Linked DNA regions of Catalinimonas alkaloidigena. The protein of the gene in region 1 interacts with the protein of each later gene in a pairwise test. Links are inferred from orthologs where the notes say so. Each region holds a gene or a part of one and is shown on either strand. Other genes may lie near its edges.

Region 1 (3,944 bases):
AACAGTCGCTTACCTCCCACCACCTCACCGGCATGCGGCTCAAAGGTCTGCTGTTTTGTGAGCGCGAAGGCAAAAACATGTACTATTCGCTGCGTCTGAAAGAGATTAGTCAGGTGGTCAGCACGGTCGAAGAACTGAGCTAAGCCTTACACCTCGCTTCTCGTACTTGATCACGCTTCGCCGTGAATCGGGTAATCCTCCCGAATGATAACATCCAGCGCCCGCAACATATCATCGAAAGCCGGGCGCATCATGGCGATCGACTGGACAAATGTTGCGTAGAGTGTGCGATCAGGACGCAGCAAGAAAATGCCGGGCTCATTAAAAAGCGCTGGTTCGAAGGCAGTTTTTCCGCGCGACAGGTAAAGGCCCCAACTGCGGGCCGTTTCCGGAGGCAGTGCGTAGGCAATGGGGACGTGGGGCAGAAACCACTCGTCGCGGGCCATTTGCGCGCGTGCCTGCACGTCGCAACTAAGCGCGATAGGATTGACACCGCGTTGGCGAAATTCCGGCATATAAACTTCCAGATCGTGCAGGTACTTCCGGCAAATCGGGCAATGGTACCCGCGGTAGAACACCAGCATGGTGAAATGTGCAGGGCGTTCGGCAGTCAGATGCCATGCGGGCGTATCGAGCGAAGGCAGTACCAAATCAGGAACAACAGTACCAGGTTTTAACATAAGGGTCGGATGATAGGCGACTAAAAGTACTAGATTGTGTGCACTCCGACCGCTTCTCTCTCCTTTCGGAAGTATTCTCTTCCCTCCTACCATTTTTAGCAAGGGTCAGCAGGCTGGGCTGCTCTTCGCACGTGCGGATAGCAACGGTGATCCTGCGCGAACGGACCGGCTTCGGTCGGTTGGTTCCGTAGGCATCGGCCGTACTTTTTCCTGAAGTTACCGGACACGCTTCGTACCAAAGGCGAATTAGCACGCGCGTACAATGGGTTCGCGCACCAATGCGTAACTTCGTGGTATGATCGCTATTAACGACCTGTCCTTTCATTTTGGCGGCCGCACGCTTTACGACGGGGCCTCGCTCCACATCAAACCCAAAGATCGCATTGGTCTGATCGGCCCGAACGGTGCCGGCAAGTCTACCCTACTGCGCCTGATCACCGGCGAATATTCGCCCGATGGCGGATCGATTTCGATGTCGAACGATTGCTCCATCGGCTTCCTGAACCAGGACCTGCTTTCTTACCAGACGGAGGATTCCATTCTGCTGGTCGCCATGCAGGCATTTGAGCGCGGCCTGGAAGTACAGCGACAGATCGACAACGTGCTGCACCAGATGGAAAAGCACTACGAAGATCATCTGGTTGACAAACTGACGCGGTTGCAGGAGGAGTTCGAACTGCTCGATGGCTATACCATGCAGGCGCGCGCGGAAGCCATTCTGGAAGGGCTGGGCTTTTCGACCGACGAGTTGCAGCGCCCATTGCGCGAGTTTTCGGGCGGATGGCGTATGCGGGTGATGCTGGCCAAGCTGCTGTTGCAAAAGCCTTCGCTCCTGATGCTCGACGAACCGACCAACCACCTGGACCTTCCGTCCATCCAATGGGTGGAGAATTACCTGACGACCTACGAAGGAGCCGTCATTGTCGTATCACACGACCGCCAGTTTCTCGACAACGTTTCGAACATGATCGTCGAAGTGGCGCAACAGCAACTCAACGTCTATCCGGGCAACTACTCGTTCTTCCTGGAAGAAAAGTCTCTGCGCAACGAAATTCAGAAGAACGCCTACGAGAACCAACAGGCGAAAATCCGCCAGACGGAACGTTTCATCGAACGGTTCCGCTCCAAAGCTACCAAGGCACGGCAGGTACAATCGCGCGTCAAAGCACTCGAACGCATGGAAACCATCGACGACGTCGTCGATCAAAACGCTCGGGTCCATTTCCGCTTCAATTTTTCGCAGCCTTCGGGGCGGCAGGTCATCGAACTGAAAGATGTGTCGAAGGCCTACGGCAACAAAGTGATCTTGCAGCACACGCACGCGATGGTGCAACGTGGCGACAAAATTGCGCTCGTCGGTGCCAACGGCCGGGGGAAATCAACGTTGCTGCGCATTCTGTCGGGGGGCGAGCAGGTGCAGGGAGAGCGCAACGAGGGCTACAACGTCATTCAGGCGTTTTACGCGCAGCACCAACTCGAATCGCTCAACGTCGAAAATAACCTGCTCGACGAATTGAAACAGGCCGGCTCGGGCAAAACCGAGATGGAACTGCGGACCGTGCTGGGGTGCTTTCTGTTTTCAGACGATGAGGTGTTTAAGAAAATCAAGGTCCTTTCGGGAGGCGAAAAGTCGCGCGTGGCACTGGCCCGTACGCTGATCTCGGAAGCCAACTTTCTGTTGCTGGACGAACCGACCAACCACCTGGACATGCAATCGGTCAACATCCTGATTCAGGCCCTGCAGCAATACGAAGGCAGCTTTGTGTGCGTTTCGCACGACCGGCACTTCGTGAGCCACATCGCCAACAAAATCTGGTACATCGAGGAGCACGAAATCAAAGAATATCCGGGCACCTTCGACGAATACCTCTACTGGCAGCAGCAGCGCGAAGCGCAGCGCGCCTCCGCACCGCCCGCTCCTGCGCCTGCCCCGCAGCCGCAGAAAACCGCTTCCCCCGCCGATACACAAGAACACCAGGAGGCGCGTCGTACGCTGAAGCAACTGCGGGGTCGGCTGGAAGTGCAGGAGAAAGAAATCGAAGAGCTGGAACGTCAGAAAGCCACACTGGAAGAAGAGATGGCCGACCCGACCATTTACGCCAACCCGGATCAGTTGCACACCGTTAACGGACGTTACCAACGCCTGCAACAGAGTATCGACACGCAGAATACTGCCTGGGAGAAGCTGATGCTGGAGATTGAAGCGCTTGAAAAGAAAATAGGATCGTAAACACGTTCGTTTCTTTGTTGCACCCTTTTCTCATGATCCGACTTCTCCCCCTTCTGGCTCTGCCGTTTTTGATCAGCACGTGCGTTCCGGTGGCGCAACAAGCCGGCTCCGGTACCAACGCAAACGGCCGCGTCACGGCCACGGGTGCCGTGCAGGACAAAACCCTCCGGCTGGCAGATTACACGTACGAAGAGCGCATTCGCACTCCGCTGCTGTACCCGCTGACCACCGGCCCTAACGACGCCCAGCAGATGCTGAGCAACCCGGTGATCCCGCTGCAAAATCCGCCGGCACTGATGCTGGAGTTCGACGAACTGGGCGATCAGTACTTCAATTACTATTTCAAACTGATCCATTGCGATGCGAACTGGGAGAAATCGCAACTGTTCGACATGGATTACATGTTCGAATACAACCAGTTTCAGATCACTAACTACGAGATTTCCATCAATACGCGGATGCCCTACGTGCATTACAGCATGACGCTCCCGCCCGTGAAAGTCTCGGGCAACTACGTCGTGGTGGTCTATCGGGAAAACAACGAACAGGACATCGTACTTACCCGCCGTTTTTCGGTCTACGAAGAATTGGTCAGCATCCGGGCCGACGTCAAATTTTCGGCCGACGTAACCCAGCGCGCAACCAACGAACAGGTGGACTTTATCATCAACTACGCACAGTTGAACCTGGTCAATCCTCAGGTAAACATGCAGACATTTGTTCGGCAAAACGGACGGTGGGACAATGCCTTAAAGCTGGCGCCCCTCTACGTAGACCCGAACGATCGAACGCTCGACTACCAGTATTTCAGCGGGGAGAATAACTTTCCGGGCCTGAACGAGTACCGCACGGTCGACCTGCGCAGCTACCGGTTTCTGGGGTTTGGCATGGCCAGCATCGACCGGACCGACCAGCGCGTCGACGTTTACCTGGTGCCCGACAAATCGCGACGACGGGCGGTCTATACCCAGTTACAAGACCTGAACGGGAAATTCGTGATCGAGAATTATGAAACGCGTGAAAGCAACACCGCT
Region 2 (4,019 bases), on another replicon or contig:
TGGCCTGTGGCGTATGTTTTCTCGCCGGAAGCCGCGGGCGCTGAGGCAGTCTGGGCCTGCGGTGCCGCCGGAGCAGCAGCCTTGCTGGCACCTCCTTTGGCTTTGGCTTCGATGGTGCAAATCAGGTCGCCGATCGAGAGCGTGTCACCCTCTTGCGCCTTGATGTGCAAAATACCTGCCGCTTCGGCGTTGAGTTCGAACGTGGCTTTGTCCGACTCAATCTCGCAAATCACTTCTTCAAACTCTACAAAATCTCCCTCCTGTTTATTCCAGGTCCCGATGGTGACCTCCGTAATGGATTCTCCTACGGCCGGAACGCGCATCTCGAGGACCTTTCCTGTCCCGGCTGCTTCTTCTGCTTCGCCGGTCGAATCTCCGTAGCCTTCTCCCTCGGTTGCTTTCGCGCTTTCGTTTTCGGCCGGCTGTTCGTCAGAACCACCCGCCTGGCCGTCGGTATCGATGGTGCAGATCAACGCATTGATCTCCAGCGTATCGCCTTCCTGGGCTTTGATGGTCAGCGTACCCGCCACCGGAGCATTCAGTTCGAACGTGGCTTTGTCAGATTCTAATTCGCAAAGCACTTCATCTACTTCCACATGGTCGCCGTCCTGTTTGTTCCAGGTCCCCACGGTTACTTCTGTGATGGATTCCCCGACAGCCGGGACTTTTACTTCTTGCAAACTCATTCGTGAGTAGGTTAGTTAGATTTTATAGAGTGATAGATTTTCGTTCAGGCAAACGCACGATCAACGATTTGCGCCTGTTCCTGGGCATGGACTTTGGCGTATCCGGTGGCCGGAGAAGCACTGACGCGTCTGGAGATCAGTTCGAGGTGGCGCTCACGGTACATCCGCAGCATGTACGCCCACGAACCCATGTTTTCGGGTTCTTCTTGCACCCACACCAGCTCTGTTTCTTTGGCGTAGCGCGACACCAGGCGTTCGATCTGTTTTTTCGGGAACGGATGCAGTTGCTCGATCCGAACGATGGCGACGTCTTTCCGCTCATCCTGCTGCTGGCGCTCCAACAGGTCGTAGTAGACCTTGCCTGAGCACAACAGGACGCGTTTCACCTGGCTCGGATCGTTTGCATACGCGTCGTCGTACACTTCCTGGAAACGACCACTTGTAAAGTCGCTGATCGGCGAAACCACTTTCGGGTGACGCAGCAACGATTTGGGCGACATCACGATACATGGTTTGCGGAACGGCCATTTTACCTGACGGCGCATCAGGTGGAAGAAGTTCGCCGGCGTGGTGACGTTCGCCACCACGATGTTATACTCGGCCGAAAGCTGTAAAAAGCGTTCCAGGCGCGCGCTGGAGTGTTCCGGTCCCTGCCCTTCGTAACCGTGTGGCAACAACATAACAAGGCCGTTCATCCGCTGCCATTTGGTTTCGGAACAGACCACAAACTGATCGATCATCACCTGCGCCCCGTTGGCAAAGTCGCCAAACTGTGCTTCCCAGATGGTCAGGGCTTTCGGACGAGCCATGGCGTAGCCAAACTCAAACCCGAGCACGGCATATTCCGACAGAAACGAGTTATAAACCCGGAACATTTCGCTCTGCGACGGGTCAATGTGGTTCAGGCTGTAGTATGCCTCGTTGGTTTTCGCGTCGTGCAACACCGCATGGCGGTGCGAGAACGTACCGCGCTGCGAATCCTGTCCGCTCAACCGTACGGCGTGCCCTTCCAGCAGAAGCGAGCCATAGGCCAGCAGTTCGCCGGCTGCCCAGTTCAGTTCCTGACTCTCGAAAAACATCTGCTGCCGCTCTTTCAGCAGCTTGCTGACCTGCTTGAGGGGCTTGAAGGCTTTCGGAAGGTTCACCAGGGCTTCGCCCACTTTGGCCACGACCTCGTCCGAAACGAACGTCTCGGGCGACTGCTCAAAGTCTTCGGGTGTGGAGCGACGCAACTCCTGCCACACCTGCTCGGTTTTCTGGTAAGAGTACGGCAGCGGCTGCTGCTTCACCATGTTGAGGCGATCTTGCAGCAAGGCGCGGAACTCTTTGTCCATCGACTTCGCCAGTTCCGCATCTACGTCCCCCCGGTCAATCAACTGCTTGTTGTAGACTTCGCGTGGGTTCGGATGTTTGGAGATGACATTGTAGAGCGTCGGTTGAGTGAACTTCGGTTCGTCGCTTTCGTTGTGCCCGTGCCGACGGTAGCACACCATGTCGATGAAGATGTCACGGTTGAATTCATGACGAAACTCGGCGGCTATTTTAGAGGCAAACACGACCGCTTCCGGATCGTCGCCGTTTACGTGAATCACCGGAGCGTCGATCACTTTCGCCACGTCGGTACAGTAAATGCTGGACCGGGCGTCGTCGAAGTCGGTGGTAAAACCCACCTGGTTGTTGATCACAAAGTGGATGGTGCCGCCGGTATAGTAGCCCGCCAGCTTAGACATCTGTGCTACTTCGTAAACCACTCCCTGCCCCGCAATGGCGGCATCGCCGTGAATGAGGATGGGAAGAATTTTATCGAAGTCGCTTTCGTATTCTGCATCGCCTTTGGCGCGCGCAAAGCCCTCTACCACCGGGTCGACCGCTTCCAGGTGCGATGGGTTCGGGGTCAGTTTCAGGTATACTTTTTCGCCGGTCGGGACTGTTACCTCACTGGAATATCCCATGTGGTATTTCACGTCTCCATCGCCCATGGTCAGGTCGGGCGTGGCGTTGCCTTCGAACTCACTAAAAATGTTTTCGTAGGTCTTACCCATGATGTTGGCCAGCACGTTGAGGCGACCGCGGTGCGCCATGCCGATCACGATCTCTTTCACGCCCAGCGTGCCCGAACGGGTGATGATGGCATCCAGCGCCGGGATGGTCGTCTCTCCCCCTTCCAAGGAAAAGCGTTTCTGTCCGATGTACTTGGTGTGCAAGAAGTTCTCGAACACAACCGCTTCGTTCAGCTTCTCCAGAATGCGCTTTTTCTCTTCCAGCACCGGATTGAACTCCAGCGCTTCTTTTTCGGCTTTGTGCTTGAACCATTCCAGTACGCTGGGCTCCCGAATGTACATGTATTCGAAGCCTACCGTGCCTTCATAAATATGCTTCAGAGCGGCAATGATGTTGCGCAGCGAAGTACGCCCGATGCCCAGTTCTTCCCCGGCATCAAACTCGGTATTGAGGTCCGCGTCGCTCAGATTAAAATCCTCGAGATCGAGGAGGGCTCTGCGGTCGCGGCGCTGCCGCACCGGGTTGGTTTTGGAACGCAAATGTCCACGCGAGCGATACGCGTGAATCAGCGCCTGTACCAGAATTTCTTTGTTGCTGATGGAATCCACCTGGCCGGTGCCGACCGAAGGGCCTACCGGTTCAACGCCGAGTGCTGCGCCATTAGCGCCCTTCTCGTGCCCACTACTGCCGTTGCCGTTGGTATGCGGCGTCTCTTCACTAAATTGTTTTGAAAACTCGAACCCTTCGAAAAAACGCTGCCAACTGATGTCAACGGAGGTAGCATCTTCTTTGTAGCGGAGGTAAAGCTCGTCGATGTAGCTTACATCGGCGTTGCTGAGGTAGGAATAACTATCCATGATAATGGTGGAAAAATTGACAAGTCCGCAAAAGTAGTGGATTGAAAAGTCAGATTAAAACCTAGTAATCGATTACACAAATATACCACTCCTCTAACGGTAGCTTTTAGTAGAATGTTCGGTGCAAAGTACGATTTATTTTACATCTCCGTCCCGAAAGCATAATCTTTCAGGTAATGATACGGCGGGGTCAGGTGCCCCCTCTGCGCAATCGTCGCACGCTGGATAATACCCGTCGGATCGTCCAGCAGCAGGGCCGGCAGTACGTTATCGATCAACTGCCGACCGAAGTCACGCGAGGCATCGCGCGGTAATTCGCAGGGGAGATTGTCGACGGCCATCACCGTTACGTGTCGCTCGTGCGAGAAAGGCCGCTGCACCGTTCGGGTTAGGGGATCGAAGTCGTACTGCGGCATCTCGATGGTGGACGCCTGCACGGTAGTGGGAATCGATCCTTCTATATCGCAGGTAATGT

What was found. The genes of interacting proteins can lie anywhere in the genome.
Region 2: the proteins of BLR44_RS00240 (region 1) and BLR44_RS08010 interact in binary tests that used the Escherichia coli proteins (3 or more experiments, as listed by UniProt). The link is inferred for Catalinimonas alkaloidigena from one-to-one orthologs.

The regions. Positions count from the first base shown.
Region 1 is NZ_FNFO01000001.1:51,023-54,966, reverse strand. Bases 574-3,442 are described here. They hold BLR44_RS00240 (ABC-F family ATP-binding cassette domain-containing protein), read left to right. Parts: upstream 574-975; coding sequence 976-2,910; downstream 2,911-3,442. Other genes in these bases: BLR44_RS00235 (type IX secretion system plug protein), read left to right, coding at 2,943-3,442; BLR44_RS00245 (peroxiredoxin-like family protein), read right to left, coding at 574-680. Outside these bases: BLR44_RS00250 (ArsR/SmtB family transcription factor), read left to right, coding at 1-143; more of BLR44_RS00245, read right to left, coding at 171-573; more of BLR44_RS00235, read left to right, coding at 3,443-3,944. UniProt on the Escherichia coli protein: Genetic data indicate it may be involved in ribosome assembly or function.
Region 2 is NZ_FNFO01000003.1:207,327-211,345, forward strand. What follows is about bases 531-3,911. They hold BLR44_RS08010 (2-oxoglutarate dehydrogenase E1 component), read right to left. Parts: upstream 3,545-3,911; coding sequence 731-3,544; downstream 531-730. Other genes in these bases: odhB (2-oxoglutarate dehydrogenase complex dihydrolipoyllysine-residue succinyltransferase), read right to left, coding at 531-686; BLR44_RS08015 (NAD(P)-dependent oxidoreductase), read right to left, coding at 3,685-3,911. Also shown: more of odhB, read right to left, coding at 1-530; more of BLR44_RS08015, read right to left, coding at 3,912-4,019. UniProt on the Escherichia coli protein: E1 component of the 2-oxoglutarate dehydrogenase (OGDH) complex which catalyzes the decarboxylation of 2-oxoglutarate, the first step in the conversion of 2-oxoglutarate to succinyl-CoA and CO(2).